One region of the Paenibacillus sp. BR2-3 genome, then DNA from elsewhere that is predicted to be linked to it. Evidence: riboswitches for the same ligand, from Rfam matches in the RefSeq annotation. Region 1 holds a riboswitch; each other region holds the start of a gene.
The links. A riboswitch is a leader RNA that binds a small molecule or an ion and turns the genes downstream of it on or off. The one in region 1 is predicted to bind cyclic di-GMP.

Region 1 (8,086 bases):
GCGGTTTTCTATTCAAGAGGGTTATATGTTGTTTTCGGAGCCGCCCTTATCCTGCGGATATGGATTGGATTGACCGCACAGGGATATGAGAATGACATGAATACGTTCATAGCCTGGGGTCAGCGTCTGGTTGATTTGGGTCCGGGGAAATTCTATCAGGAAGGTTATTTTGCCGACTATCCTCCAGGGTATCTATACATATTGTATTTGCTTAGTCTTGTACGGGGCATATTCGGCTTTGCGCATGGATCGGCGGGTGAGACATTGCTCTTCAAGCTGCCTGCCATCCTTTCCGATCTGGTGCTTGGATACTTGATTTATCGAGTAGGCCGTAAGAAATTAGGCTCAGGGCTGGCGTTTGGATTAATGCTGCTCTTCTTATTCAACCCGGCGGTGCTCATTAATTCGGCTGCGTGGGGACAAGCGGATTCCTTCTTTTTGATTTTCCTGCTCCTCAGTATCCGCGGGGCTGTAGACAAGGCTTTTGTGCGATCAGCTATTTGGTTCGCTCTTGCGGTAATAATCAAGCCGCAGGCGCTGATTTTCACACCGGTTCTGCTGTTTGCCTTCTATCATCACCGGGCCTGGAAGCAGCTGGCAGTCGGTGCCCTCTACGGGCTTGGCTTGTTCGTTATGTTGGCCGCTCCATTTTTCTGGAACAACGGCGGGATAAGCGAGATTATTCATCTGTACAAAAACACCTTATCCTCTTATCCGTATTCGTCAGTCAACGCGTTTAACCTTTATGCACTGACGGACCCCTTGTGGTCCTCCCTGGACCTGACATGGCTGGGAATAACCTATCGTATATGGGGCTTTATCTTTATTCTGACGGCGGTAGCGTTGGCAGCACTCTATTCTTTTAAAAGAGACCGCCTGAATCTGTCCAAATCCTACTTTATCGGAATGGTCTTAATTGTGGTTGTGTTTGTGCTGGGAACCAAAATGCATGAGCGTTATCTCTTCCCGGTCCTGATTCTCTGTCTATTCAGTTTTATAGAAAGCAGGGACCGCCGTTTCCTGACCTTGTTCCTGGGATTCAGCTTGACCCAGTATCTCAATGTCGGCTACACGCTGGCCCATCTGAATGCCGGCATTAATCCGGGATCGGATGGAATTGTGCTGACAACGGCCATCGCCAATCTCGGGCTCCTGTTATATATGCTCTGCATTGGATACCATGTGTATATCAAGAAAGTGACGAAGCCTCTTCTCCCGCCGTACACAGCGGCAGAAAAAAGTGCCGGGGATATGAAGATCATAGAAGACATCCGGCCGTTTGCGGAAAGTGGACACGGGTTCCGGCTGAAGCTTCAGCGCAAGGACTGGATATGGATGGCTGCGATCACAGCCGTTTATGCCGCACTGGCTTTATTTCATTTAGGTTCATCCAAATCACCGGAAACACTTTGGGAGCCGGCCACCCACGGCGAGAGCTTTTACGTAGATTTGGGTGAGAGCAAGCCATTGGAGCGCGTGAACCTATTCGGAGGTGTGGGAACAGGCAAGTTTAAGCTGGAATTCGGCCAATCCCCGGATGCGTGGAATAACCAGGTCGATGTAGACGAGGAAGTCGGCAATGTATTCGTGTGGAAAAGCCAACCCCTGAACGTCACTGCCCGCTACGTGAAGCTTACAGTGAATTCACCGGGATTTTCGCTGTATGAGATGGCTTTTTACGAGCAGGGAGGCGGAAGAACTCCGCTTCCGGTTGCCGGTGTGACTCCCGAGCCCGGAGCCGTTCCCAAACACGGAACCCCGGCCCATTTATTTGATGAGCAATCCATGATTCCGGAGTATTCCGGGTTCATGAATGGAACCTATTTCGACGAAATTTATCATGCGCGTACGGCTTATGAGTATGCACACGGCATTGTACCTTACGAGAATACGCATCCACCGCTCGGCAAGCTGCTCATAGCTGTAGGGATGGAGCTTTTCGGTGTAAATCCCTTCGGGTGGCGGATTATCGGCACGCTGTTCGGTATTGCCATGCTGCCGCTTATCTATATGATGGCTTTTCGTTTATTCAGTAAAAGCAGATACGCCGCCCTTGCAGCGGGATTATTCGCACTTGATTTCATGCATTTCACCCAGACCCGGATTTCAACCATAGATGTGTACGGCGTCTTTTTCATCATGTTAATGTTCTACTTCATGCAGCGCTATTTCACACTTAATTTCTACCTCGTTCCCCTAAGGAAAACGCTGGTGCCGCTGTTCTGGTCAGGACTATTCTTCGGCATCGGAGTTGCTTCCAAGTGGATCGTGCTGTATGGTGGTGCAGGGCTGGCGATTATGCTGGCACTGGTATTATTCGAGCGTTATAGGCAGTACCGGGCGGCGGGACGTGTTCTGGCCGAAGGGAAGCTGGGTGATCTGGAACTGAGAAATGCCAGTCAGAAGGCCGTTAAATCCTTTTGGAAGAATACGATTCTTACCTTGTTAAGCTGCATTGTATTCTTTGTGCTAATTCCTATCCTCATATACAGCCTTTCCTTTATTCCGGTCCTGACAGTAACGCCTGAAGGATTTACGGTAAAAGGTTTGATTGATGCCCAGATCAATATGTATGACTATCACAGCCAGCTTGTAGCTACCCATCCTTTTTCTTCATCCTGGTGGCAGTGGCCGTTTATGAAGAGACCTGTCTGGTTCTTTAGTGGCGGAGAAGGCCTCCCGGAGGGTCAGGTGAGCAGTATTGTGACTATGGGCAACCCGCTGATTTGGTGGACAGGGATTTTCACTATGCTGGCTGCTCTATGGCTGACGGTCAAACGCAAGGACAAAAATCTGTACATGATCTGGATTGCCTTCTTCTCACAATACGTGCCCTGGATGCTTGTCCCGCGCGAGACGTTCCTTTACCATTATTTTGCCATGGTGCCGTTTCTGATTCTTGGTATTGTTTATGTGATGAAGCTCCTGGACAGCAGGTCTCCAAAAGCCCGTTTTGTACGTTATATTTTTGTGGCGGCTGCGGCGCTGCTCTTTATCGGATTCTATCCGGTGCTGTCGGGTATGGTGGTCAGAGGGGATTACGTAACGAACATCCTGCGCTGGTTCCCTACCTGGGTTTTTTAAAATTATAAATAGTTAACTATGCTTGAGGAGGAACGTAATGAAGGCCAGATACAGCGTAATTATTCCTATGTTCAATGAGGAAGAAGTTGTTGCCCATACGTACGATCGATTGAAAAAAGTAATGGACGGCTGCGGTGAACCCTATGAGCTTCTATTCGTTAATGATGGGAGCCGTGACCGTACCGTAGAAATCATGCGGGAAATCAGCAGCCGCGACGAGAATGTGAAGCTGATTGATTTCTCCCGTAACTTCGGACATCAGGTAGCTATAACCGCAGGCATGGATTATTCGGAAGGCCAGGCGGTTGTTGTCATTGATGCCGACCTTCAGGACCCGCCGGAGGTAATATTACAGATGATTGCGAAGTGGAAGGAAGGTTATGAGGTCGTGTATGCGAAGCGGCTGAAGCGCCATGGAGAGACTCTTTTCAAAAAAGTGACGGCAAAACTCTTCTACCGGCTTCTAAGCAGCATGACGAGCGTGGATATTCCAACAGATACAGGGGACTTCCGCCTGATTGACCGGAAAGTGTGTAATGTTCTTAGAGGATTAAAGGAGAAAAACCGTTACGTCCGGGGACTGGTGAGCTGGGTGGGCTTCCGCCAGACGGCGGTCGAATACGTGCGTGAGGAGCGTTTTGCCGGGGAGACAAAATATCCGCTAAAAAAAATGATCCGCTTTGCGCTTGACGGAATCACCTCTTTTTCACATAAGCCGCTGAAGATCGCGTCCTATATTGGTTTCTTTCTTTCCTTAACCAGTTTTATTTACCTGTTCTTTGTATTGTTTCAGAGGCTGTTCACATCATGGACCGTTCCGGGCTGGACTTCAATAGTAGGTGTCAATTTGCTATTTAACGGCATTGTGCTTATGCTGCTTGGGATCATTGGTGAATACATCGGCCGGATTTACGACGAATCCAAAGACAGACCGCTCTATATTGTGCGTGAGACGGCGGGGTACCGTAATGGAGAATTTGAGGATGACCGGAAGGACGATATTTATGCCCGATAAAAGCCTCCGCACCGGATTCATTCAATTTCTGAAGTTCAATGCGGTCGGCCTGCTCAACACGCTGATTGATTTTGCTGTATTTACACTGCTGCACTCCATAGGGATGCTCTATCCGGTGGCTCAGGTCATTTCCTACAGTGCAGGTACGGCCAACAGCTTTATTCTTAACAAAAAAGTGACCTTTCGGGATCGGGAACGTGTCAGTCAGGAAGGGTTCGACCGGACGCAGCTGCTGAAATTTATTGCGCTGAATCTGGCCGTGCTGGGAATCTCGCTGCTGCTTATGCGTCTTTTGACAGATCAGCTCGGGGTTCAAGTTTTGATGGCTAAAGTTATGGTTACGTTTATTACAGTAATTATTAACTTCTTCGGAAGCCGGAAATGGGTTTTTTGAAAGGATAGTATGAGCTTATGAATAGAAGGGAGTGCGAATTATGCGTAAGTTTTCCTATCTGCTTATACTTGGCGGTATTTTGATCTTGCTCTATCCGAAGGCTAATGAGTGGTATAACGATTGGCAGCAAAGCCAGCTGTTGAAAGACGCGGAACAGAGCTACAATGATAGTGCAAATCCCACGGCTGATGCTGATCTGGAAAGCAGATATGCCAAGGTTGCTCAGTTGCTTGCGGATGAATCGGCTCTGGACGAGCAAGCCCAGACTGCAGGGGACAGTCCAACCGCAGCCGGGCCGGAAATGGGCGATAACGTTATTGCACTCCTTGAAATTAATAAAATAAACCTGAAGCTGCCTGTGCTGGAGGGGGCTACGAAAGCCAATATGAAGCATGCCGCCGCACATATGCAGGAAACAACCCCCCTCGGTCAGATCGGCAATGCAGCTATAGCTGCACACAGGGCCAGAACGACCGGAAGATTATTCAACAGATTGAATGAAGTAGCCATTGGAGACATTATTACTGTAAAAACAAAGAACCAAGTCTATGAGTACGAGGTTTATGATATTTCAGTGGTGGAGCCAACCGACGTTTCTGTTCTGAACGGCAACAATAAAGATAAGATTCTTACCCTTATAACATGTGATCCGCTCGTAAATCCGACACATCGGCTTATAGTGCATGCCAAATTGTCCTGAAAGATATGATAAATTTGAACTATCATAATTTTAATAATATGAAAATAAATCTATCTACTTTACTATTGAGTAATTGCGAAAATATGGTAATATATTAACTATAAAAGCTAAGCACGATAACGGCAAACCTATTGAAAAGTAGGGACGCAAAGCTAAAGGGCCTTCCCGTAAGGATGGCAGCCAGCTACCGAATGAAGGGCTTTTTTTTGTTTGTTCAAGTCTATTTCTATCAGACTCTACTAAATAGTACAAAGATAGAGCTTATACGATAATAGCAAACCTGACGAAAGTTAGGGACGCAAAGCTAAAGGGCCTTCCCGTAAGGATGGCAGCCAGCTACCGAAAGGAGTTTTATCCTTGAAAAAGGTTTATTTTATGTTATTAACGCTATTTGTAGTGGCCACTTCTGTTCAGGTGACTACAGCAGATGCTGCAACTACCGATTCCAGTTGGTTGAATACCTCGAAGCTTACGGAGGGTGTAATCGGAATTGAATACGAAGTGCCGAAAGACAAACGCACCAAGCTGATGATTACTAAGGACAATAATAGCTACACCTATAATCTGTTCTCTTCTCAACAAAATGAACGTTTTCCACTTCAACAAGGAAATGGTTCCTATAAGGTTACTGTTCTTGAGAACACTACGGGTAACAAATACAGAACGGTCTACTCTGCAATGGTACAGTTGTCCTTAAGCAACACTAATGTTGTATATCTGAATTCCGTTCAGAATATTAAATGGAGTTCCTCGGATAAAGCCATTCAAAGAGCTCAACTGCTGACACAAGGAAAGAAAACAGATGAAGAGAAAGTGAAAGCCATCTATAACTACATCGTTAAGAACGTGCAGTATGATTATGGTTTAGCGAGTTCAGTATCCAGTGATTACATCCCTAATATAGATAATACTCTTACGGACAAAAAAGGTATTTGTTACGATTATTCCTCCTTATTTGCCGCAATGCTTCGCAGTGTAGATATTCCAACCAAACTGGTTATGGGGAACACGAGCTATGTCAGTCAGTATCATGCCTGGAATGAAGTGCTGTTGAATGGCAAATGGGTAACCATTGACACGACTGTAGACGCTGGATTGATCAAGAACAAGAAAACTGCAACGCTGATCAAAAGCTCGAATAAATACACGACTGCTAAAGTTTATTAATACTTGTTGAAATTTAACTCAATTAATGGACAACCTGCTTAATAATTAAGCAGGTTGTTTTTATTTTGCTGATAGGGTTGCTTTTACCCCTGAGGATGGGGTATTATAAGTAAGCGTTGTTGGAGAAGAAATAAGCGAAGTGATTAGCGAAATAAGTTATTTCGAAAAAAAAGCTTGCACTCCTCAATACAATGTGATATATTATAAGAGTTGCTGGTGAGGCATTAATGACCGACAACGAGAACTTGATCTTTGAAAACTGAACAACGAGTGAGTGGGATTTTATGAAAGTGAAATCCAAAAATGAGAATGTAAATTCTCGTCAGATGTTTCAAAATGAGCTATCGCTCTTTCTAAATACCAATTTGGAGAGTTTGATCCTGGCTCAGGACGAACGCTGGCGGCATGCCTAATACATGCAAGTCGAGCGGAGTTTTATTGGGAGCTTGCTTTCAATAGGATTTAGCGGCGGACGGGTGAGTAACACGTAGGCAACCTGCCCCTTAGCCTGGGATAACTACCGGAAACGGTAGCTAATACCGGATAATTTCTTTGTTCTCCTGAAGAGAGAATGAAAGACGGAGCAATCTGTCACTGAGGGATGGGCCTGCGGCGCATTAGCTAGTTGGTGAGGTAACGGCTCACCAAGGCGACGATGCGTAGCCGACCTGAGAGGGTGAACGGCCACACTGGGACTGAGACACGGCCCAGACTCCTACGGGAGGCAGCAGTAGGGAATCTTCCGCAATGGGCGAAAGCCTGACGGAGCAATGCCGCGTGAGTGATGAAGGTTTTCGGATCGTAAAGCTCTGTTGCCAGGGAAGAACGTCTCATAGAGTAACTGCTATGAGAGTGACGGTACCTGAGAAGAAAGCCCCGGCTAACTACGTGCCAGCAGCCGCGGTAATACGTAGGGGGCAAGCGTTGTCCGGAATTATTGGGCGTAAAGCGCGCGCAGGCGGCTATTTAAGTCTGGTGTTTAAACCTTGGGCTCAACCTGAGGTCGCACTGGAAACTGGGTGGCTTGAGTACAGAAGAGGAAAGTGGAATTCCACGTGTAGCGGTGAAATGCGTAGATATGTGGAGGAACACCAGTGGCGAAGGCGACTTTCTGGGCTGTAACTGACGCTGAGGCGCGAAAGCGTGGGGAGCAAACAGGATTAGATACCCTGGTAGTCCACGCCGTAAACGATGAGTGCTAGGTGTTAGGGGTTTCGATACCCTTGGTGCCGAAGTTAACACAGTAAGCACTCCGCCTGGGGAGTACGGTCGCAAGACTGAAACTCAAAGGAATTGACGGGGACCCGCACAAGCAGTGGAGTATGTGGTTTAATTCGAAGCAACGCGAAGAACCTTACCAGGTCTTGACATCTGGGTGAAAACACTAGAGATAGTGTCCCTCTTCGGAGCACCCAAGACAGGTGGTGCATGGTTGTCGTCAGCTCGTGTCGTGAGATGTTGGGTTAAGTCCCGCAACGAGCGCAACCCTTAACTTTAGTTGCCAGCAGGTAAGGCTGGGCACTCTAGAGTGACTGCCGGTGACAAACCGGAGGAAGGTGGGGATGACGTCAAATCATCATGCCCCTTATGACCTGGGCTACACACGTACTACAATGGCCGGTACAACGGGAAGCGAAACCGCGAGGTGGAGCCAATCCCAGCAAAGCCGGTCTCAGTTCGGATTGCAGGCTGCAACTCGCCTGCATGAAGTCGGAATTGCTAGTAA
Region 2 (8,086 bases), 230 kb from region 1:
CGGATGTCGAGGATGGCGGTCATATCCACCTCGTTGAAGGTGGTCAGCATCGCCGCGGTCTGCTGCGCTTCCACCAGGCGGCTGGCAATCGTCAGCCGTCTGCGCGACATGCGCTTGCGCTCAACGGCCTTGCCGTCCTCCGGCTGCTGCGCTTTGCCGGCTGCCGGCAAAGCACCCGCCGCCTTGCCTTGCGGCGTGGACGGCGCTGGCGCAGCGGCCCCCGGCCCTGCTGCGCCATGTTCCTTCACATCGGCCTGGCCAATCCGGCCGATCGGATCACGGGCGCTTACCTCGCCGAGTTCGATGCCGCGCTCCCGTGCCAGCTTCCTTGCGCCCGGCGAAGCCAGGGGAGCGGGGCTGTCGCCCGCTCCCGGCCCTTCGGGCGCAGCGGCAGGTGCAGCAGCGCTGACGCTCTCCGCTGCCGGTGCAGCCGTGGCGCTGCCGGCAGCCGCGTCCGCTGCGCTTTCAGCCGCAGCATTTGTCGCCTGCGGCTTGCTGCTTCCCGCAGCAGCTCCGCTGCCGATCACACCGATGGCTTCGCCGACAGCTACATTCTCGCCGGCTTGACGCAGAATGGAGGAGATGACGCCATCTTCCTCCGCGCTAATCTCCAGATTGACCTTATCGGTCTCAAGCTCTGCGAGTACATCTCCCTGTCCGACAGTGTCACCTTCTTTGACCAGCCATTTGTAGATCGTTCCTTCGGAAATGGATTCACCCAGATCAGGTACTTTGATTTCAGACACAGGCCGCTACCTCCCCAAACATAATGGTTTACACTATTGTGACGCCGTCCTTTCAGGTGGACGGCACAGCCGCTTGTACTTGCGAATTTAACTTCAGGGCTTCCGAGACAATTCTCCGCTGCTCATAGCTGTGAACATCTGCATATCCGCTTGCCGGGCTGGAACGCTCGGGACGGCCAATATACTGAACGCTGGTGTGGGACGGAGCGATAGCCCGCAGACGGGGTTCAGCGTAGCTCCAGGCGCCCATGTTCTTCGGTTCCTCTTGTACCCATACGATCTCCTGAAGCGAAGTGAAGCTGCCCAGATGTGCTGCCAGCTCGCGTTCCGGGAAAGGATACAACTGCTCCAGCCGGAGAATATGCAGCCAGGACCAATCCTTATCACGCGCTGACTCCAGCTCAGTCTGCAGGTCAACGGCAACCTTGCCGCTGCATACAACCAAGCGTTTCACCTCGCCGGGCTTTTGGCCCAGCAGCGGTTCTGCCAGTACCCGCTGGAATTGGCCTGCAGCCAGCTCCACTCCCTCGGAGGTGCTGCGCGGATTACGGATAAGACTCTTTGGTGTCATAATAACCAGAGGACGAGCGTTCCCCTGCCCGCATAATGCCGCCTGACGGCGCAGCAGATGGAAATATTGCGCCGAGCTGGTCAGATTGGTCACAGTCCAGTTCTCTTCTGCCGACAGCTGCAAATAACGCTCCAGCCGGCCGCTGGAATGCTCCGGACCCTGTCCTTCATAGCCGTGCGGAAGCAGGATGACCAGATTGCTGCGCTGCGTCCATTTGGCGCGTCCAGCGGCAATGAACTGGTCAAAAATAACCTGTGCAGCATTGGCGAAATCGCCGTACTGCGCTTCCCAGATGACGAAGGTCTCGGGCGCGAAGACGTTATAGCCATACTCATAGCCGAGTACCGATGCTTCGGACAGCGGGCTGTTGTATACTGCAAACGATGCCTGTGATCCGGACAGCAGGTGCAATGGAGAGAATAACGCTCCCGTTTCACTGTCATGCAGGACGAGATGGCGATGTGCAAAGGTTCCGCGCTGTGAATCCTGTCCGCTAATGCGAATCGGTGTGCCGTCCTGAAGAATGGTTGCGAATGCGAGGCTTTCCGCCAGCGCCCAATCCACCTTTTCTCCTTCATTTAAAGCATCCTTGCGGCGCTGCAAAATACGGTGCAGCTTCGGATAGACCTGAAAGCCATCCGGCACGGTCAGCAATTGGCGGTTAATCTCGCGCAGGTTGCTTAAGGTTACGGCTGTGGAACGCGAACCGGAGTCTCCGGTTTGAACAGGAACGGCCGTTTTGCTCTCCGTGTTCTTGTGTTTGCCTTCTTTCATATTATCATAAGCTTCCTGCAGAATGCTCTCTGCCTCGGTATTTAATACCTTCACTTCGTCTTGGGTGGTGACTTTCTCATGGATCAGACGCCCGGCGTAAATGTTGTGAACGGTCGGATGGTTTCGCACTTTGCCATAAACGATAGGCTGGGTAGTTTCCGGATCATCCATTTCATTGTGTCCGTGGCGGCGGTACCCGATCAGATCGATAACGAAATCTTTCTTGAACAAATTACGATAGGCGCTGGCGAGACGAACGGCAGCAACACAGGCTTCAGGATCATCCGCATTGACATGCACAATCGGAATTTCATACCCCTTAGCCAAATCGCTTGCATAATGGGTAGACCGGGAATCCTCGCTTTCTGTTGTAAAGCCGATCCGGTTGTTGACGATGATATGGATCGTTCCGCCATTCTGGTAACCCTTCAGCTTGCCGATGTTCAAGGTTTCCGCCACAATACCTTCGCCCGGAAAAGCGGCATCCCCATGCATCAGTACCGCCATTGCTTTATTCGTGTTCAATATAGGCATTCCAGGCGTACTGCGGTCTTCCTGAGCTGCCCGGGTAAAGCCCTCCACAACCGGATTGACGAATTCCAAATGACTGGGATTATTTGCGAGCGTCAGCCGGGTTCGCACGGTTTCACCTTCACGGACCGCCCGGTCTGCACCCAGGTGGTACTTCACATCACCGGTCCAGCCATAGTTAATACCCATTGACCCCTCGGAGGGGAACAGCTCTTTGTTCGGAGAATGATGGAATTCAGAGAAAATAATATCATAGGGTTTGCCCAAAATATGAGCAAGCACGTTGAGCCGTCCACGGTGGGCCATGCCCATCAATATATGCTCAGCACCGTCATATGCAGCAGCACGTACGATTTCGTCCAGCATGGGAACCAGTGCATCATTGCCCTCCAGGCTGAATCGCTTTTGACCTACAAAGGTCTTGTGTAAAAAGGTTTCGAACTGCTCTACCTGTATCAGCCGTTTGAGCAGGTCCTTGCGTTCTGTGTTATTCAGAGGAGAGGGAGAGCTTGTTGATTCGGCCTGACTGTTCAGCCAGCTTAGCTCCTGCTCGTCGTGTACATGCCCGAACTCATAAGCTATAGTCTGTGTATAAACCTGACGCATCCGGTGAACGGCGTCCCATCCAGTGAGAACATCAGCCGGCGCATTCTCCCAAATCAGCGAGGCAGGCAGAGCGATCAGATCCTCCCGGGTAAGCTCATAAGTTTCCGGATTAAGCCATTTCGTCATGGAGTTATGCTCGCGATCCAGCGGGTCAATATTGGCGGCCATATGGCCATATATACGAATATTGGCAATCAGTTTGGATGCTCTTACCGCTTTTCTAAGCCACTCGGGGTCTCCTGAAACTACGGACGGCGGAGCTTGTTCGGAATCCGGAGTCAGGGGGGGAGGGCCGGATACAGTGAAAAGTTCACGGTAATTACTTTCTACAGAAGCCGGATCATTGGCAAATTGCTCATACTTCTCTTGAATATACCCCAAGTTGGGTCCGTAATACTTACTCCAAATGGATTCGTTATAGGGCTCTTTGGCTGCCATGAATACATCCTCCTAACGGATGAACTCCAAAATGTAGCGCTGAATGCTTAACGCTATTCGGAGCTGCGATGTTTGCGTTTTCAATCTACAGTAATCATAAAGCATTTTAATGCTATTGCCACCCTCCTATTGTGCTACTTTAAGTGCGCGTAATCAATTCATACTTTCGTCCAATCCGTTCGCAAAACGGTATAGATCAGGAGGCCGTTCAGAAGAACTATTATAAATTTTATCTATCGAATCTAGAGGCCTATCAAAATGATTCAATTGTCCTGTTTTATTTCTAAAAAAAGCGGTTTCAAAATTTGAGAATGGGGTATTAACTTATTACAGTCAATTTAAACAGTATATGCCCACCTAACACTATTTTTTCCCGCAAATTCCCCTTAATTAAAGGTTTGGTACAAGCATTTGTCAAAATCGGCCATTCTTTTTCTTCTCTTCACGAATGAATATTCCCACAAATCGACACACTTTTTCTTATAATCTCTGTATAATGTTATTGCAGAGAGCATATTCATCAAAATTGAAGCCAGACCCTTAACATAAAGGGTCCAGAAAAAGGTAAACCTGCCTAAAGTCAGGGACACAAAGTCACAGGTCTAAGGTAGAAATACTACTATGATGGCTGGACTGCCTGGGGACTCAGAATCAGAATCTTAGGAGGAGATTTTTTGGATATGTCCAACCAGGGGGATAACGTAGAACTACAAGAGGTAGATCTGGATCTGGAATGGGTTTACTTGCTCCTTAAGGCTAAAAAGGCGGGAATCAATGCCCAGGAGATTCGCCAGTTCTTCAGTGAGAAGTCTTTACAGGCGATGTAAAGAGATAGGGGTTATGATGGTGCTACATACGAAAAAGCACAGCGTCTGCCGCTGTACTTTTTACGGATTCTGCTAGTTCTGCTGATCAATCCGCCATTTTTGATAGTCCAGAAATTCCTTAAACTCCTTTTTGCTTACGCCGGAAGCCATGGCCTCCTGCACAAGCCGGAACCATTCTGCATCAAGAGACCCTTCCTCATCCTCGGAAAGATCGCCATAGAGAAGATCTTGCATAGAAATTTCAAGCGCACCGGCGATTTTTTCAAGAAATTGAATAGAAGGGTTGGATTGAATGTTTCTTTCGACATTGCTTAGGTATGATTTGGCCACATTTGCCTTGTCCGCAAGCTCGGATAGGGATAAGCCCTTATCCAGGCGGAGCTGATGGATGCGTTGACCCAAATTTTCTGACATGATGACAACGCCCCTCCATGATATTTGCTATTATTATAGCAAATATCCTCTAAACCGACAAAGGCTAATGAAGTGGGATTATCAGGGTAATCGAATGCCGCGTATACCTTTAGAAGCCGGTATGGTATTTTTTATCACTGGAGGAACTCGCATGGCATCACTTTTACATATCTTTCTGCTTAATAAACGTAATCGTTCTCTTTTAAACAGAAAAGAGGCCGTCTGTGCAATGAATGAGGACAACCCGAGAAGTAAAGGAGTTGTATTCTATAACGAGGCCACTTTGGGGCGGAGTTCGCGGGATTCAATATAGCGGATGAAAAATTCTGTGAGTTCAGGATCGAACTGGCTTCCCGCACAGGCCCGCAATTCAACAATCGCTTCATCCACGGATTTTGTAGTCTGATATGGACGTTCCGTTGTCATTGCATCAAAAGAATCGATGATCGTCAGCATCCGGCATAAGCGGGGAATTTCTTCACCTTTAAAGCCGTACGGATACCCCGTACCGTCATATCTTTCATGATGCAGTTCAATATAGGGTGCCAAATCCTTGAATTTGTCATTCGTTAGCGCCATTTTTTTGCCCCAGGTTACATGCCATTTGACCATTTCCCATTCCTCAGGCTCAAGCTTGTCCTTCTTATTAAGGATACCCCAAGGGATTTCGAGCTTGCCGATATCATGGATGAGGGCGCCCAGCGTAAATTTCCGTTTGGAGAGAGCGTCCAGATGAAGCTGCTCGCTGACATCCATAGCATACCGGAATACACGCTTGGAATGCTTAAATGTCTCCAGATCCTTGTACATAAACAGGTTGAGCTGCTGCTCAATGTCGCGTACCTCCTGACTGAAATCGATATCCTGCTCCAGAAGCGACTGGTTGCCGAAGATATGCACCATGTTTTTCCCCTGCTTTTTGGCATAATATAATGCTTGGTCCGCCTGCTCCACCAGCTCTGATTTATCATGAATATCCGGCTGGTAGCCGGCAATGCCGGCAGAGAAGGACAGACAGCCCTGCGGAAAAATCTCCGTACCTTCAAAGAGTGAGTTGTTGAGGGTTTTTCGCAAACGGTCGATGAAACTCTTGGCTTGAACGGTGTCATGCGAAGGCAGCAGCAGCGAAAATTCCTCTCCGCCATAACGGGATACGATAATCTCCGAATCCGTGGTTTCATTCTTCAGCATTTCCGCCAAAAAGACGATCAGTCCGTCGCCCTTTAGATGGCCGAAGTGATCGTTATATTTCTTGAAATCATCAATGTCGATCATCGCCAGCGAGAGGGCTGCACCGTTCATTTGAGATTTACGTATTTCCTCTTCCAGCACGACCTCGAAATAGCTGTGGTTGAAGAGACCCGTACGCTGATCCCTGTTCGCCCGCTCCTCAATGCTGCGATACATCGTAAACATTTGTTTGAACGAATAGGACAGCAGTACACTGAGGCACAGGAAGAGAACCAATCCGACAATACCGTTATGATAGACAAGAATCGTCAATACAAGGGATAACACCAGAGTGCTCAGGTAGGCGAGAAGGGTGTCCCGCATCAGTCCTTTTAACGTATCGAGCAGGCTGGCTTTTAACACAATATAATAAAAGAGGGCAATCAGTAAGGCGTTAAAGGAGAAATAGATGGCCATGCTGATTGCATATGCATGAAGGAGTCCGCTCAGCAGCGGACCGGAGCTTCCCCCAAAACCGGAGAAGGTTAGGGAAGTGGCCATTATCATTATCGTATATACACTGAAGTTGAACAGATGTTTCCACCAGATGGTATCGCGTTTCACAATGCACAGAATGAATGAGGATAAGAGCAGTACCGTTAAGGCGAAAGACAGCCCGAATACAAAAATGCAGGCCAAATAAACGGAGGAATCCAAAGACATTCCGTTACCATGCGGAGGCAGCTGGAAGGAAAGCAGGGCCAAAATGACGGCGGCTCCGACCAAGGCATAGACCCATCCCCAAGTGGAAGGGGTATAGTGCGGAAAGATTCCTTGATTGTAAATCAGTAATAGGGCGATGCCGGTTATACAGACAGCATATACGTATGTATAGCCCAAATTCCACTTGTTGTTATCAGAAGTGCTTCCGGGCACTGGTGTTCATCCTCTCGATACGGGTAGATTGTTTTGTTTATTTTAAGGGATTTTTTACAATATTCATAGTGCGGCTGAAAACTTCTCAAAGAATTTATGAAAAGAGCGGACTTCGCTTGACATACCCATGGGGGGTATATTATATTGGGATTAAGGAGGATGATCATGGCTACACATGAGGAAGGACACACGGGTTCACCCGGCGGGAATGGTTGCCATACTTCTGTTGATCTCAAGAGTCATCATTCCGCTGAATTCAAGAATGGACTGTCGAAGCGTCTCAACCGGATTGAAGGCCAGATCCGCGGGATCAAGGGTATGATTGAGCGTGATACCTACTGTGATGATGTGCTTAATCAGCTCGCTGCGGTCCAGTCCGCGCTGAACGGCGTCGGAAGATTGCTGCTTGAAGGTCATATGAAGAGCTGTATTATTGAACGGATTGAAGCTGGCGAGCATGAGGTAATTGATGAACTGCTGGTTACAGTCAATAAATTAATGAAATAGAGTAACGCACAAGAATTTCAGGTAGCGATGCTCCATAAAACTTTTAGGAGGAGTCTATAATGTCAAATGTTGTATTGAAGGTTGAAGGAATGTCCTGCGGACACTGTGTCAGCTCGGTGGAGAAGGCTGTAAGTAATGTTGGAGCTGCGGCTAAGGTTGATCTGTCCGCTAAGACGGTTGCAGTAGAATTCGACGAGAATAAGGTTAGCCTTGGGACTATCAAAGAAGCTATAGAAGATCAAGGCTATGACGTAGTATAAATGGATTAACGACTGTAAGGCATGGTGCTGGGTCGAACCGGAAGGTTCGCTGGAGCAACTATGCCTTTTCTTTTTAAATAAAATATAAGGAGTGACCGCTGTGAGTGAGAAACCTGCTGACGGGAATCTTGATGCTGCCGCTGATGGAGAGGGGAATGATACGCTCTCTTTGCTCATGAAGCATGTCTCTATCCGTCAGTTTCAAAAGAAGCCGCTGAGTGAGGAACAGCTTGCTGCCATTATTGGAGCAGGGCAAATGGCCTCAACCTCCAGTAACGTGCAGGCATATAGTGTAATTGCGGTTAC
Region 3 (8,086 bases), 1.2 Mb from region 1:
GCTTGAATAACTATATGAGGTTCGGGAACCGGAAGCATCGGTGTAACTGATAAGATTGCTGTCCTTATCGTACTCATACCGCTCCGTGTGTCCTAACGCATCAATGCGTGCCGTCACCCGGTCCCTCGGGTCGTATTGAAGCTTCGTACGGTACCCAAGCGCATCGACAATCTCGCTAACCCTGTGAAGCGGGTCACGCACCAGTTCCTGCCGATTGCCGAGCGGGTCCGTAATCAGGCTGGCAAATCCGTACGAGTCGTTCTCTATCGATGTCTGCTCGCCATTGGCGTTAATGATTGACTCCGGAACTCCCTTGCCGTTCACCGTGACTTTGGACACGCCTCCGAGCGCATCGGTGATGGAGGTCAGATTCCCTTTCCCATCATAGGTCAGTGCCGTTTTGCGTCCGAGCGGATCAATGAACTCTACCGGAAGATTGAAGACGTTGTACCGGATTTCCGTCTGATAGCCTTCCGGATCCTGTGCGCGGATCAGATTGCCGCTTCCATCATACTGGTATTCCCATTCTGAACCATTGCGGTCAGTCATCCGGATCATGTTGTCGTTCTTGTCGTATAAGAACCTTTCAACCGTACCATCATCATAGGTAACCGATGTTTTGCGGTATCGCTCATCAAACTCGTATACCGTTTTACGGTCAAGCGCGTCAGTTGTTACCGTCCTCTTGGAATCCGGGATGTACTCCATATCGCCCCAAACTCCGGCAAAATCCTGCTGCCGCACAACCCGGTCCTGTTCGTCGTATTCATTAATCAGCTCCGAAGTTTCATTCGGGTTTTTGATGCCTGTCATGCGATGCTTCTCATCGTAGGTATAGGTAATTCTGCCGCTATCCGGCAAAATCATAGCCGTTAAGTCATGATTTACAGCATCGTATTCATAGCTTGCGAATCGGCCCGTGTGATCGGTTACCCGGGTGATCTTGCCTCCCGATCCGTACGTAAGGGTAAGCTTCGCACCATCTGTGGCAATCTCAGTTAGCAAGCTGCCATGATAGGACAGCTGAATTCTGTTCCCGTTCGCATCCTCAATCCGGTACAGCTTACCATCTTTACGATAGGTATACGAAATTCTATCCGGTGTTTGCTGCGTATAGGAACCATCGGTATTACGGACGAGGGTATCGTATAAACCATCCGGCCCTTCATATTTACCACCGGCAATCGGGTCAAAACGGTAACTTGCACCCTCCGGCGATGTAACATACAGCACTCCGTTTTCTCTGAATTCCAGCTTCCGCTCATAGGAGTGATGCCAGCCAACCCCAAAATCCCCGTCATACTTGTCTCGGCTGTGATAGGTAAGGGACATGTCAAGCGGCATGACTGCTTGTAAGCTGATGTTTGTCTGCTTGAAAACAAAATCTCCCGTAGCCAAGTTGACTGGATCGAACGCTGCCGGCAACGGATGTCCGTTCCGGTTCGCATACTCCTCTTGAATCCGGTCGTCATCCTCGTGACCGATTTCACCTGCATGCTTCGGGTTCATAATCCATAGGTTAACTCCCTCATCAATTGGACCATAACAGACCTGATCGTTGCAGTCCTCGACCGGGAAGCCGTTGAATTTGGCAATTTCACTGATCATCTGTACGATTGCATCTTTCTCATCTACACCATAATAATAGCTGGCTACGACGGCCCAGTTAATACCCCATGCAGGAGCAGTGTATTTAAGCACATTCAACTTCTCGGAGCCTGTCGAACGTTTACTATCAAAATCCCTTATAGAAAAGGCTTGAATCTCCGCAATTTTATAAGCCGGAAGCTCTATTTGCTTTTCCCACTCTCCGATATATTTAGCCGGTGGATTATCGGATCGTTCCGGAAAATTCGTGAAATAGGAAGCATCCGCAGGTATGTTAAGTGCCCAAGATGAGGTTCGCGGCTTCACGGGAACTCCCGTAACGAGGGTCTCCACTTTTTCGTCATCGAAGGTCGTATTGTCGCGAACCCTCTGAATCAGTTTCATCTTAAGCTCTACCTTGGTGCCGATCTCCGCAATGCCGCGGATAATATACTTGCCGCTTTCCGGGTCTCGGATTATCTCCAAGCCTTTGGGCTGCGGTGGATTAGGATTGAGAATCTGTACACTCCCGGAATTGCCGTTATTGGGAAAACGGGTTGGCGTGACTTGAATTTGATAGTCGCCTTCCGGTGCTGGGTTGCTGCCTATCAGTCCGTTCCAATAATAGTAGTTACTCGTTTCGGTAGGATAACTATTAGAATTCAGCGTTGCCACAGTGGAACCGCTACGTTTTAAACTGATGACTGTATCATGCGATTCCTGCGTGTTATCTGTTGGATCCGGATCGTCGAATCTAAAATTCACCCGCGTCTGTCCACCGTATACTGAACTGAGGGTAATTGGACTGATCTGAAGCGAGGTCTCCGCATAAGCCCTCGGGAGCTCTTGATTCGGCAATAATGGCAATCCGGTCAGGACAATCAGAAATGCTAGTATGCATTTCCCTATCAGTCCAAGACGATTCCCCCTTCTCCATACGCTTTTCTGTGGCCTATCATTATCCATTGAAAATCACCCCTTTCTTCACTAACCATCTGTAAATAACAACTGCGGCTTCAGCTCGTGTACATGTAGCCCCAAGATTTAACTGATCACCATTCCCCTGTACAAGACCACTCTTAAGGGCAGCCTGCACGGACAACTTAGACCATGAATGGACCTTTCCAGCATCGGAGTAAGAGGTCAAAACTTCACTTTGCTCTTCCTTGCGCAGAGAGGCGGCGTTTGTCAACATAACCATCATCTCCTCACGAGTAATGGAGGCGTTCGGCTTAAATAAACTTCCTTCATAACCTTTGATCCAACCCGCCGCAGCTGCGTACTCTATTGCATCCGATGCCCAGTGACCAGCGGGTACATCCTTGAAAGATACGGTTCCCGTCGTTTGTCCATTGAAACCTGCTGCTTCAACGAGCATCTTGGCGAATTGGGCACGCGAAACGGATTGGCCGGGCTCATATCGATTCATACTCATACCGTTTACGATCCATTTGGATGCCAATACCTCCACCTCTGTCTTCGCCCAGTGGCTTTTTATATCAGTAAATGAAGGCTCATAAACAAACACTCCGTACACACCCGGATCTTGAACCTGAGTTCGGATCGTACGCCAGGAGGTATCGAATGTTCCGCCGGTATAGATCCATTGACCTGTTTCCTCGTTATATCGGTAAATACCCGTCCGATTGGCACGATTGGCTGTTGCAAGAGATTGCTCTAATTCATAGGTGAGCGAAGCAGGTTTAACAAGCTTTATATCAGAAGTCCATTTCCATGCGGTACCGAGCCAAGTCATACCTTTAGTTTGGATGGTTGGAATCGTTGTGCTTTTGTTTAATTCAATTCTTGCATCCTTACCGAACGTCCCCGGTTCGAACACGAGCTGTATGGATTTTCCACCTGCCATCACTCCTCCGTTAGGGCCTATAAGTTCCCCTTCCGCCAAAGGTGCAGCTGTTGTCGGAGCATTGACTTCACTTCTCACGATTTCCCGGCTAACCAGACGGTTATCGTTAACTAGCTCAAACTCTTCTCCATTAAAGCCGATGAACTGAGACGACTTAATAACACCCAAACTATATGTATTACCGGTCTGTAGATCCGCACCCCGCACGGTCGCCTTGTCCCCGGTAGCTTCCAACCAGACAGCCGATCCGTTCGAAATGCTCATTTCTATATACTCGTTCCTGCTCTGCGCCACCGGTGGCGTCAAGTCAATCGGCAGGGGATTGTTTACTTCCAGATCTAGGTACGTGTACTTTCCGTACCCATCAAGATCACGCTGCTTCCATAGGACTTCTTTTCCATTGAATACAAAGCGCTCCACGTAAGAGGTATAAGGTAGATCAAGAATTTTATGGCTAGATTCGGATGATATGACGTATTCATATAGATCGTCGTCCATCCCACCTTTGTAGACAATACGTCCGTTTCGGATCACCGGGTTTCGTCCTAATCCCAGGTCTTTCACTATACCGGTTGCCAAGTTATATAAATGCATCTCGTATTTAGGGTTTGTCTGCCAGACCACATAATCACCTTCTATGGAAGGGGTAACATGCTCCCCTACATCTACATTCAGCTTTTTTTCGGTCCGCGTTTTGACATTGTAGCTATAAATGTCCCAGTTAAAATTACTGGCACCGCCGCTTAGGTCTCTTTTATCCGCCCATACGACTATTGGATCTCCATTTCCATTAACACCTACGGCTGGCGTATCCGTGAGTTTACCGTGCTTAGTTATTGCAACTGTTGTATTAGTATCCTTATTCCCGTAATAGATTTGCCCCGCATAATTTGCGGCTTTGGACCGCCAAACTACGTGAGGCCCGAACATCTGAACATTACTTCCCTCGACAGTAAACGTAGATAATTCGTCTTTGTAGGTATAGACCGTTTCCGCTGATACCTTCTGTACTACAGGGATTACTCCTACCATTAATCCTGCGACTAGTAACCCAACCATCCATTTTCTCGATACGCTCATCATGTTTCTCCCCCTTAAAAATAACAACAAAAAAACCAAGCCTCTTGAGTAACCCGGCTGCCTGGTCATGATTGATCATGACGGTAGGCCCGTGGCTTTGCGTCCCCGACTTTCGTACGGGTTTGCCTTTGTTCAAGCACTTGGTTTCCCATTAATAGTGCTTTATGTATAGTCAATAAGTCTTGCTGCTTCCAAAATTATACACAGTTCTACATATTATTACCATAGTATTTTCATAAAATAACGACAAAGCCCCTCCCCTTGTGGTAATAAGTAGTTCTCACAACTAAAAACCGCCCCTCCCTACGGTAGAAACCTGTAGAAATGAGGCGGTTTGTCTTTTTGTTTGATAATAATTGTTTATGATTCCCTAGTTCCAGCGCCCAGTTTCCCCTCGTTACGCGCCCGCAGCAAGGTATGCCGGTTCATGCGGATCAGATGAGCCTCCGCGAGACTTCTGCGCAGCAGCTCTTGATCTACCCCGAGTTCAACTATGGTTGACGGCCCGTGAACGGTTCGCAGCAGCTCCCGAATCCGCTCACGCTGCGGAAGTTCCCCGATCATTTTGCGCACGGCCTCCCCTTGCCCGACGCCCTCCAACTCCACACTATTCGCCAGCTCATGATACAGGGCTGATATTTCCGCACAGGCAACGCCGACCTTGGCTCCATGAAGCAGCTGTCTTCTGCCTGTACGAATGTACTCCATCTCCCAATAGTGGGACAGATGATGCTCCGCCCCCGATGCAGAATGGGATTGTCCGAACAGCAGAATGGCCAGGCCGGACTCTATCAAGGCCTCTGTCAGCACGGAAATCCCGCGTTCGGACCGCTCGCCGATTTCTTCTGCATGGTTTACACAAGCGAGCAGCGCTTGTTCCGTAATGCTTGCTACCACAGCTGAGTATGGCTCTTCCGCCGTCAGTCGCCCGTACTTCCAATCGAACAATGAGGTGTATTTGCCCAGCATATCTCCGAACCCGGCAGCAATCATCGCCGCGGGTGCTTCCCGCAAAATATCCGTATCGGCATAAATAGCCACCGGACCGGCTGCAGGAATTGTAATCTTGTTACCGCGGATAATAAGCGGCGATCCATTCGAGGTAAAACCGTCCACTGAAGGCGCAGTCGGAACGGATACGAACGGGATTCCTGCGCTGTATGCTGCATAGCGGGCAATATCATGCAGTGTCCCTGAACCTGCCACAATGACAGAATCACTTTTATGATGCTGTATGGCCAAAAGAACCTGCACCACCGAGGCTTCGTCCGCAATCACATCACCCTGCGCATTTGGCAGAATCAGAGTTAGTTGGAGCGGGATGCCTGAACTCTCGCTTACCAGCTTCACCCTCTCACCCGCAGCCTTGTACGTATGTTCATCCGCAACAAGCAGGGGTGCCTGCCAACCTTTCTCCGAGATAAACGGTACAACCAGTTTCACTGCACCTGACTCGACAACAATCACTTGCGGAAGGGCAGAGGCTGACCCCCCATCCATCTCCGCTGCTGCGGCCCGAATTCTCTCCAGTATGTTGGACATATAAAATTCCTTCCTCCCCATATAGGAAGAAACGGCTGTACCGCACCTGATCGAGGACGGTACCCGTTTCTTCTGAAATATTTATACGATTAGGCAAGCTTCCAGGCGATATCGTTCAGACGCAGCTCGTTGCGGAATGCACGTGTGTTCGTATCCTTATCGATAACCACACATTCGATGCCAACCATTTCGGCAAAGTCGAGTAGCTGTTCAATGCTTACTACATAAGAGAACCCTGTGTGATGCGCACCGCCGGCAAGAATCCATGCTTCCACACCCGCTTTAAGACTTGGCTCCACTTTCCAGAGCACACGCGCTACCGGCAGGTTCGGCATAGCTTCCGTCGGTTCCACAGCTTCCACTTCATTTACAAGCAGGCGGAATCGGTTGCCCAGGTCGATAATGGATGCATTAAGTGCTGCGCCGGAACGTCCATTGAATACCATACGGGCCGGATCTTCCTTGCCCCCGATACCGAGCGGATGCACTTCCAGTCTTGGCTTATCCACGGCAATCGTCGGACAAACTTCCAGCATGTGCGAGCCCAGCACCAGCTCATTAGCCGGGTCCAGATGGTAGGTGTAATCTTCCATGAAGGAGGTTCCTTTGTTGCCGGCAATAATCTTCATTAGTCGAACAAGAGCTGCTGTCTTCCAGTCGCCTTCACCCGCAAACCCATAACCCTGCTCCATTAGGCGCTGTACTGCAAGACCCGGAAGCTGCTTGAGTCCGTGCAAATCTTCGAAAGTAGTAATGAATGCTGTATAACCGCCTTCTTCTAGGAAGGTTCTCAGTCCGATCTCGATCCGGGCCTGATAGCGGATAGATTCCCGAACTGGGCCATCCCCTTCACCGCCTTGGGCAAAATCATAAGCCTCCGCGTATTCTGCCATCAAATCGTCTACCTGAGCTTCAGTAACCGCATCCACACGTGCCACCAAATCCCCGACCCCATATCCGTCAACAGTCCAGCCCAGCTTAATCTGAGCTTCAACCTTATCTCCTTCAGTTACAGCTACGGAACGCATGTTGTCACCGAATCTTGCTACTTTCAGCGTTTGGCTTTCATTAAAAGCAACCGAAGTATTCATCCACCCGCTGATCCGTGATCTGACCTTGGCATCTTCCCAATATCCAACTACAACCTTGCGGGCAATACCCATCCGGGCACCGATAAAGCCGTATTCACGGTCACCATGAGCGGATTGGTTCGTATTCATGAAATCCATATCAATGGAATCCCAAGGAATATCGCGGTTGAACTGGGTAGCCAGATGCAAAAGCGGCTTACGCAGCTGAGACAGGCCTGAAATCCACATTTTGGCCGGGGAGAAGGTATGCATCCAGGTAATGATACCGGCACAAGCTTCATCACTGTTAGCAGCAATAGCCATCTTACGGATTTCATCCGCTGTGGTCAGAACCGGCTTGAACACAATTTCAAAAGGAACGGACTCATCCGTATTCAGACCTTCCGTAATTTGGCGGGAATGATCGTTTACCTCTTGAATGGTTTCCGGGCCATACAAATGCTGACTGCCTGTTACGAACCAAAATTGATAAGGTTTAATAGTTAACATATAATCTCCTCCTAAATATATGAATGGATGATAGATAAGATGAACTAAAGATATTGACCTATGCTATGGGGTGTTACCCGTAACTACGGGGAATGTTTGGACTTCCGGCCGCTGCCCATCCCCAGATGTTTTGGATCAGACCGCTTGCTGCGGTAAACATCCGGGGACAAAGGCGGTCGCTATCGCTCCTACAGTTCCAAACTTCCCCTCCGATACTCTCACCTTTTTATCATATAATTCTTTTGTTCGTTTTATTTAGATGTGTATATGAAAATACTACAGTGTCGCTTCTTCCTTAATGGCTTTAAGATGCTTCATGACATCGTTCTCGCCGCGGCCGAAATAATCATGCAGTCTGGAGTATTCCTGGAACAACTTCTCGTAGACAGCTACATTTTCCGGTATGGGCAGGTAGGATTCTTCACGTACA
Region 4 (8,086 bases), 1.7 Mb from region 1:
TTTTCTTACTCTCATAGCAAAAATGAAGCGTTGTTCCGGCCGCACACGTCCACGTATCTTCGACTTCGTTGTACGTCCAGTTCTCCATCTTTCCAATGTTTTCTTTCCATGTCTTGCTCTTTTCTTTGTGGTAGTTGCCGTATTTAACCACGGCCTTGATCTCTTCGCTTTCCAAGTAGGATTCTCCCGAATGGCTTTGGCGATTTGCCGGGAGGAATAGATGCGCTGGGTGTAGACGTAGATCATGACTTTGGTGAGCATTTTGGGATGGTAGCTATCGCGGCCGCCGCCGGGGTAGGCTGCGTCAAAGATGGTATCGTCCAGTCGATTTACGGCGGCGTTAACGACACGAACGAGGTGATGGGGTGGAAGATCTTCTTCTAAATCCATTGGCAGGTAAAGTTGGTCTATGGTATATAGAATGTACAGAGAAATTGCTCCTTTTAGGATGGTTGGTGGTACTTCCATTTTACCAAAGGACGGTTTCTTTTTTTGTGATTTTAAAGAGGATTGTCGAAACTTTTTCTGCTTAAAGCAGCGGAGAGGACGGAACGATTGTGGAAAAGCGGTAGCGGTCGCCTTTGTCCCCGGATTTTCACCGCTAAGGAGAATAAATAAAATCTGGGGACAACAGCGATTGGAACAACGGTCCGTTCGCGGAGCGTCCACAGCAAGCGTCAATGTACATCCTACTCGAAAAACAACGGGGATACCCAAAGCCATTTATATGGCTTATGGGACACCCCCTATTTTTATACCACTTTAAAGATTTATGATTTATGTCAATTCTTACAATAGACCTCGGCTCCCAAAAACACCTATAATATTACAATAGTCAACATAATTAAGGGGGATCTGTTTGTTATGGCCTGGATGAACAAGCTTGCGTTAAAAGAAAGAATCATTGCCGGATGTTTTATGGTTGCCGCGTTGTTCGCTGTTCCTGTTTTGATTGCATTTTTGATTATAGGTAAAGCATTTGCAGGAATTATCCTGGTAGCTTTACTTGGCGGTCTCACATACCCTCTTTCCCGCTACATTGAGAGAACGCTTACATCATCCTTTGACGACATTTCCAATATCTCGCACACGATCGCGAAAGGAGACTTTACTTCCAGAGCTGATGAGACAGGCTCTATGGGCGATATAAGCCGCTCGTTCAACAGTATGATTGATAAACTCAAGAAAATCCTTACAGAAGCCTCACAGATTACCCGCCAGGTAACGGATGCAAGCCGCGGGATAGAGAATAAGAATCAGGATTTGAAAATTGTAATGGCTCAAGTCGCTTCATCCTCCAATGAACTGGCTCTCGGAGCGAATGAAATATCCGTTGATATTGCCGATATGGCGGAATCTATAAAAGACATAGAGACTAAAGTATCCAACTACACAAGTTCAACGAAAGAAATGAACAAACGTTCAATACATACGCTGGATCTGGTTGAAAAAGGCAGACATTCTGTAGATACCCAAGCTGCCGGAATGCGGAAAAATATCGATGCTACCGAAAAAGTAGCGCAGACCATCGAGGCCCTCTCCCAAAATGCCAAAGGCATAACGATGATTACAAAGACGATTACAGAGATTGCCGAGCAGACCAACCTCCTCTCGCTGAATGCTTCCATAGAAGCGGCACGGGCCGGGGAACATGGACGAGGCTTTGCCGTCGTTGCCCAGGAGGTTCGTAAGCTTGCTGAAGAATCTACCGCCTCCACGAAAGAAGTGTTCGGTCTCGTAAGGAGTATCGAGAATGATATCAAGCAAGCCATTGAGAATATCTCCATCAATGAAGAAGTCGTGCAAATACAAAATGAGATGATTGTTGAAACCGCCCAGATTTTTGCCCAGATTGTACAAAGTGTTCAGTATATAACCGAGCAAATTTCTTCGTTCTCTGCAGAAAGCGACAGCATGCTGGAGAGTGCGCAGAAAATCTCCGGCGCTATTCAAAATATTTCAGCAATCACTGAGCAAACTGCTGCCGGAACCGAGGAAGTTTCAGCGGCAATGAACGAACAAATTCATGCGCTTCAAGCGGTAGCCGATGAAACTGAAATTATGACCCGTTCCGTACTTCAACTGCAAAAGACTATCCATGTCTTTAAGTTTTAAATAGAATCTAATTTTCCTAATTTATTCACATTCTTCGTCAAATTTCGAGCTATTATGTATAATTTTATTGACAAAGGTGCTCGAGGAATATATTGTAAAGGAAAATTATTCTTCTTTGAAATTCACAAATTTATATGGGCAAAATTCTCGAAAGAGAATGACGCAAAGCCATGGATCTACAGCCTCGGTAATTAATGGGGTCATGACTGCCAGGTTGCTGAAAAACCAGAATGACTGGATTATTTATGCGGTCTCTACGGCGATTTGTGCTACCAACCTGTGCTCTGTATTTGAGCACAGGTTTTATTTTTTTAATTTTATAGGTCTGACGATTTCTATTCGATGGATCGATAATTTAATCTACATAAATTCACTTGTGAGGTGTAACTTTTGAAGACAGTCGCAGATTACATGGCAGAAGCACTACGTAACCTCGGAGTAACCCATGCCTTTGGAATCATAGGTAAATCTATTTGTCCTGCAGCTTTAAAGATGGTGGATTATGGAATTGAGTTTATCCCTGGGAGACATGAATCAAGCTCCGGGTTCGAAGCCTCCGGTTACGCTCTAAAAACCGGAAATCTCGGAGTAGCTTTTGGTACCTCTGGCCCAGGAGGCACTAATTTGCTCACCGCAGCAGCGCATGCTAAAGCTAATAACTTACCTGTCTTATTCATTACCGGTCACCAGTCCATTAAAGAACTAGGAATTCCACAATGCCAGGATTCGTCCTCTTATCTTGCTGATCTGGCAGAGATGTTCAGACCTGCTACATTGTTTAGTAAGCTTGTTGAACGCGGCGACCACTTCGGCACCATTTTTAATCATGCGATTTCAATTGCACTGAGCGGCAAGCGTGGACCTGTTCATCTTTGTTTACCTTTTGATGTTCAGACGGAACGGCTTGAAGAATGCAATATTATTATCCCGGAGCGGGAATTCCTCGTAAGTTTTGCTAACATTGATCGTGTAATTTCGGCCATTAATAACTCCATTAATCCCTTAATTATTGCCGGTAAAGGTGTTAATCGGTCTGAAGCCCATGTGGAGCTGATTCAATTAGCTGAAATCTTTAATATTCCTATCGTGACCTCGCCTGGAGGTAAAGGAGCTATTCCTTGGGATCACCCGTTGTATCACGGTCCGATCGGTGTCGGGGGATGCAAACACGGTGAAGATCTACTGAACCATAGTGATTTATATATCGTTCTGGGATCACGGTTAAGCGATATGACCATCTGTAATCTGGGGCGGGAGAATCATCCGGCGACATTGATTCAGTTTGACAGCGATCCTACCTTTGTCGGAAAAATATTAACCTCCAAGACCATACAGGTAACCGGAGATCTTCGCCAAAACCTGAGGCTGTATATCAATAATATTAATCCTGACACTGTTACTAAACGCGAAACCGTGCCTGTAGATTATACGGAAGAGCTCCCTGTCCTCCCCAAGCTCTCACTGGCATCGGTACTAAGCACTATGAGTGATCTAATCCCTTATAATAATACAGTGTTCGTCGACGATGGAAGTCACGGTTTCAATGCTGTCAAATGGTACAAGGTGAAGAAACCAGGCAGCCTGGTTTTTGATGCTTACTTTGCTTGCATGGGCAATGCGATCGGCATGGCCATTGGAGCCAAGGTGGCCTCACCCGCTGAAACGATTTTCTGCATCACAGGCGACGGCTGCTTTATGATGCTGGGGACAGAGATTAATACAGCCGTGTGTAAAGATATCCCTGTCATCTTTATCGTTGTGAATAATATGCAACTGGATATGGCGCTAAAAGGTATGGAGAAAACTACAGGCCGAAATGATGGGACTATATTCGAAGTACCTATGGATGTTGTAAAATTCGCTGAATCATTGGGCGCTACCGGCTTTAAGTGTGAGACTGCAGAACAATTTGCTTCAGCAATTAGAGAAGCTGTCGCTTTGAATGCTGTGGCCGTCATCGAATTGTTAACTGACCGTGACGAAGTCCCCCCAACCGCACACCGTACACTAAATCTCTAGAGGAGGTACATATGAGCGACAATGTTATGAATGGCCTGGACCACTTTTCTAATCTTTCCGGAGACTATGGCGCTAAAGCCTTGGCTCCGATTAAAGAGCATTTTCCCGATCTGGCTGAATATATAATGGGAAACGCCTATGGTGATATTTTTCAGCGCAACACCATCGGCAATGACTGGAAGGAAATCGCGGTCATCTCTTCCTTAATTACAATGGGACAGTTTGACCAACTGGGAGTTCACTATATCATGGCGCTTCGTGTCGGGATCACTATTGAACAAATCAAAGGCACGTTATTGCATTTAGTCCCTTGTGTAGGAGCACCAAGAGTGATTAGTGCTTTTAATGTCCTACTCTCTACACTTGATGAAATCCAATAAATCTTTCACGACATTTTAATACATTTTTCGACTTTTACATTGCATATTTGAGAAATATATGAAATAATAGAGTTAAAATATCCCAAAAATAAAAGGTTAATGTCGAAAATTGACGTTAATAAATAGTTTTAGCGGATATAAAGATTGGCATGCTTTAAAACAATTAACAATGGGAGAGATGCACAAATGGGGAAATTTAATTTAAAGACGGATTCAGCTAACAAGGTAATGAATATCGAGCTGGAAGGTACTTTCTCAGAAGAGGACGGCACAAAATCCATTCAGGCCTATAAACAAACAATTAGTCCTATCAATCCTGCCGACTACGAACTCCTAATTGATTGCAGAAAACTTAATGTAACCTCAGCTGATGTTGTTCCTCTGCTTGAAGGGTGCTTCATCATGTTTAAAAGCGACGGTTTCGTAAAAGTAAAACTCACACTTGAGAATAATCCTATCCTTAAAATGCAGCTGTCCCGACTGGGTCGTAAGGCTGGAATTGAGAATTTAGAGATCATTTCTACGGTAAGTGTCTAGTCCATTAATGCGGGTTTTAGGTTAAGCATGCTCGTAATTTTAGGAGGAATTATATGGCTGGGATTCGTATTAAGGACATCGATATTTATCATCCAAGCAACAAGATTGGGAACGACTTTTTCATTCAGCATTTTGATGAAAAGGGTATTGATATCCGTGGACTTTTGACGGCCTTAGGTCGTGAAACCCGCTACAGCATTGACAATGAGGACGAGAACTCCCTGACAATGGCTTTTGAGGCCGCCAGCAATGTTTTGGAGAAAACCGGACTTTCCGGAGAAGATATCGACCTTATCGCCTATGCGACTCAAACTCCTGAATATATCTTTCCTACGAACTCATTAATGATCCACCGATTAATTAACGGCGCATCCCATGCGATATGTATCGACAGTAACGCCAACTGTGCCGGAATGACGGCTTCAATTGAACAGGTTAGCCGCCAAATGATTGCAAATCCCAGAATCCGGCGCGCTCTGGTCATCGGTTCCGATCACGTTGCACCTCATGCCGACAAGAATGATCCCGTTTATTATGCTAACTTCGGTGATGCTGCTGCGGCAGTCATTTTGGAACGTGATGAGAATTCGACAGGGTTCATTGATTCTATTTACCAGACAGACACTTGTGTCTATGGTAATTCCTTGTTTCCTGCTGAAGGCTTGGCTAAGCTGGGCAAGACAGGAGTGAACACCGGGGAGTTCAATGTTAAGTTTATTCCCTTCGATGATTCAATCTGTGTTGGTGCTGCATCTGAATCTATCCAAACCCTGCTGTCGAACAATGATATTGCACCAGAATCTATTAAAGCAGCCTGTTTCTCACAGCTGTCACTTCCTAATATTCTTGCCGTTTCCGAAAAAGTCGGCATCGATAAAGATGCAGCAGTATACATAGGTGATGAGTTTGGATATACCTCCACCAGCAGCCCTTTTATTGCCCTTCACAAAGCTGTGACCACCGGAAAAATTGAACGTGGTGATAAAGTATTGTTTTGGACGGTTGGTGCCGGCTGGCAAAATGTAGCTTTCGTTATGGAGTATTAAGTGAACTAAAAGGAGGTGTCCCATAAGCCATGAAAATGGCAGATGGGACACCTCCTCTTGCTTTTGAGAAACTCTTTCCAAGCTCCTAGTGCTTCTCCCAGCCCATTGTACGCGAGACTGCGTCCTGCCAGGCGTGGTAGCGGCGTTCGCGTTCCTCCTTCTCCATGAGGGGAACAAACACCTTCTCCGACTTGTTGAAGCTTAGCAGCTGCTCTCTGGTCCAGATGCCGGAGGTTAAGCCGGCTAGAAGAGCCGCACCAAGTGCAGTCGTTTCGGAGTATGTCGTCCGGGTAACCTCGCTGCCCAGAATGTCGGCCTGGAACTGCATCAGCAGATCGTTGCGAACGGCTCCTCCGTCCACTCTCAGCTCGGTAAGCGGCATTCCGGCGTCTTTTTCCATAGCTCCGATAACATCCCGCGTTTGAAAAGCCAGCGATTCCAGGGTTGCGCGCACCAAATGTCCTGCAGTGGTTCCACGGGTTAAGCCAAATATCGCGCCTCTGGCATACATATCCCAGTAAGGTGCGCCTAGCCCGGTAAAGGCTGGTACGACCACAACCCCTTCACTGTCTTCGACCTCTTTCGCCTTTTGCTCAGAACACGCCGGTGCTTCGATCAGTCCAAGCCCCTCCTGCAGCCACTGTACGGCCGCACCTGCCACGAACACACTTCCCTCTAGCGCATAATACATTTCATCCCCAAATCCCCACGCAACCGTTGTCAGCAGACCGTGCCGTGATACCACAGCTTCACTTCCGGTATTCATGAGTATAAAACAACCGGTGCCGTATGTATTTTTGGCACTGCCCGCTTCAAGGCAGGTATGGCCGAACAGGGCAGCCTGCTGGTCGCCGAGCACTGAGGTGATCGGAATATCAGCACCGAACCACTGGGACTGTGCCATGCCGAACTCTCCTCCCGACATCTTGATCTCCGGTAATATGGAGCGCGGAATATTTAATTCAGCCAGCAGAGTATCGTCCCAGGTCCGCAAATGCAGGTTAAACAGCATCGTGCGGGAGGCATTCGTTACATCTGTAGCGTGGATTTCTCCTCCGGTAAGCTTCCAAATTAACCAGCTGTCGATCGTTCCGGCAAGCAGCTCACCCTTTTCTGCCCGCTCCCGGGCCCCTTCCACATGATCCAGAATCCATGAGATTTTAGTGGCGGAGAAATAGGCATCGATGACAAGTCCGGTTTTGCTTGCGATTTCCTCCTTGAGCCCCTTCCCTTTCAGCACCTCGCATAACCCTGCGGTCCGCCGGTCCTGCCATACAATCGCCGGATAAATGGGCTTGCCGGTGGCTTTATCCCAGACCAATGCCGTTTCACGCTGGTTGGTTATTCCGATAGCTGCAATCTGGTTCGGCTGAATATTGCTTCTTTCAATAGCATCCCTTGCCGCAGCCAGCTGGGTCTCCCAAATTTGCTCCGGGTCATGCTCCACCCAGCCGGGACGGGGAAAAGATTGCGAGATGTCATACTGTCCCTGGGAGATCATACGCGCTTCCCGGTCGAACAGAATGGCCCGTGAACTGGTTGTACCCTGATCCAATGCCAAAATATAATCTGTCATAAAATAATGGCCTCCTGAGATTAATGGATATAGGATAATCAAAATAACATAACTTTTGTTCCACGATGAACAAGATTTATGTGCCTGTTTCAACAAAAAGCACCTCTGCTGTCAGAGGCGCCGTCAGGCTTTGTTTGAAATTACTGTTTTTCGACAGGAAGTCGAAGCGTGAAACGGGTACCTTCACCCAGCTTGCTTGTTGCGGAAATATGGCCTTGATGAGACTCTACGATATTCTTGACAATCGCCAGCCCCAGCCCTGTACCGCCTGAATCTCCGCGCAAACGCGCTTTGTCGGCCTTATAAAACCGTTCAAATATAAAGGGTAAATCCTCCGGAGGAATTCCGACACCTTCGTCGATAATTTTAATCTCGACATAGTGCCTTCCTTCCAGAACACTTTCTTCTCCAGT

Region 2: it holds a riboswitch for cyclic di-GMP, as region 1 does, so the genes downstream of both, PaeBR_RS01720 (anti-repressor SinI family protein) here and PaeBR_RS02875 (transglutaminase-like domain-containing protein) in region 1, are expected to answer to the same signal.
Region 3: it holds a riboswitch for cyclic di-GMP, as region 1 does, so the genes downstream of both, PaeBR_RS08640 (S-layer homology domain-containing protein) here and PaeBR_RS02875 (transglutaminase-like domain-containing protein) in region 1, are expected to answer to the same signal.
Region 4: it holds a riboswitch for cyclic di-GMP, as region 1 does, so the genes downstream of both, PaeBR_RS10630 (thiamine pyrophosphate-binding protein) here and PaeBR_RS02875 (transglutaminase-like domain-containing protein) in region 1, are expected to answer to the same signal.

Annotation. Positions count from the first base shown of each region.
Region 1 covers NZ_CP126311.1:581,829-589,914, forward strand. The annotation lists gene PaeBR_RS02855 (glycosyltransferase family 39 protein) at 1-3,084, shown strand, start outside; gene PaeBR_RS02860 (glycosyltransferase family 2 protein) at 3,122-4,099, shown strand; gene PaeBR_RS02865 (GtrA family protein) at 4,089-4,493, shown strand; gene PaeBR_RS02870 (class D sortase) at 4,534-5,193, shown strand; cyclic di-GMP riboswitch class I at 5,305-5,385, shown strand; cyclic di-GMP riboswitch class I at 5,457-5,537, shown strand; gene PaeBR_RS02875 (transglutaminase-like domain-containing protein) at 5,551-6,360, shown strand; rRNA gene PaeBR_RS02880 (16S ribosomal RNA) at 6,723-8,086, shown strand, end outside.
Region 2 covers NZ_CP126311.1:352,238-360,323, forward strand. The annotation lists gene odhB (2-oxoglutarate dehydrogenase complex dihydrolipoyllysine-residue succinyltransferase) at 1-746, opposite strand, end outside; gene PaeBR_RS01715 (2-oxoglutarate dehydrogenase E1 component) at 799-3,666, opposite strand; cyclic di-GMP riboswitch class I at 4,220-4,307, shown strand; gene PaeBR_RS01720 (anti-repressor SinI family protein) at 4,347-4,493, shown strand; gene PaeBR_RS01725 (helix-turn-helix domain-containing protein) at 4,566-4,907, opposite strand; gene PaeBR_RS01730 (diguanylate cyclase) at 5,175-7,013, opposite strand; gene PaeBR_RS01735 (metal-sensitive transcriptional regulator) at 7,179-7,520, shown strand; gene PaeBR_RS01740 (copper ion binding protein) at 7,580-7,780, shown strand; gene nfsA (oxygen-insensitive NADPH nitroreductase) at 7,881-8,086, shown strand, end outside.
Region 3 covers NZ_CP126311.1:1,830,589-1,838,674, reverse strand. The annotation lists gene PaeBR_RS08645 (DUF6531 domain-containing protein) at 1-2,553, opposite strand, end outside; gene PaeBR_RS08640 (S-layer homology domain-containing protein) at 2,546-4,534, opposite strand; cyclic di-GMP riboswitch class I at 4,579-4,671, opposite strand; gene PaeBR_RS08635 (sn-glycerol-1-phosphate dehydrogenase) at 4,895-6,076, opposite strand; gene araA (L-arabinose isomerase) at 6,166-7,656, opposite strand; gene PaeBR_RS08625 (ribulokinase) at 7,933-8,086, opposite strand, start outside.
Region 4 covers NZ_CP126311.1:2,233,070-2,241,155, reverse strand. The annotation lists gene PaeBR_RS10645 (hypothetical protein) at 1-246, opposite strand, end outside; gene PaeBR_RS10640 (hypothetical protein) at 205-384, shown strand; gene PaeBR_RS10635 (methyl-accepting chemotaxis protein) at 865-2,115, shown strand; cyclic di-GMP riboswitch class I at 2,243-2,337, shown strand; gene PaeBR_RS10630 (thiamine pyrophosphate-binding protein) at 2,506-4,134, shown strand; gene PaeBR_RS10625 (carboxymuconolactone decarboxylase family protein) at 4,146-4,514, shown strand; gene PaeBR_RS10620 (hypothetical protein) at 4,701-5,051, shown strand; gene PaeBR_RS10615 (ketoacyl-ACP synthase III) at 5,105-6,097, shown strand; gene glpK (glycerol kinase GlpK) at 6,183-7,673, opposite strand; gene PaeBR_RS10605 (ATP-binding protein) at 7,814-8,086, opposite strand, start outside.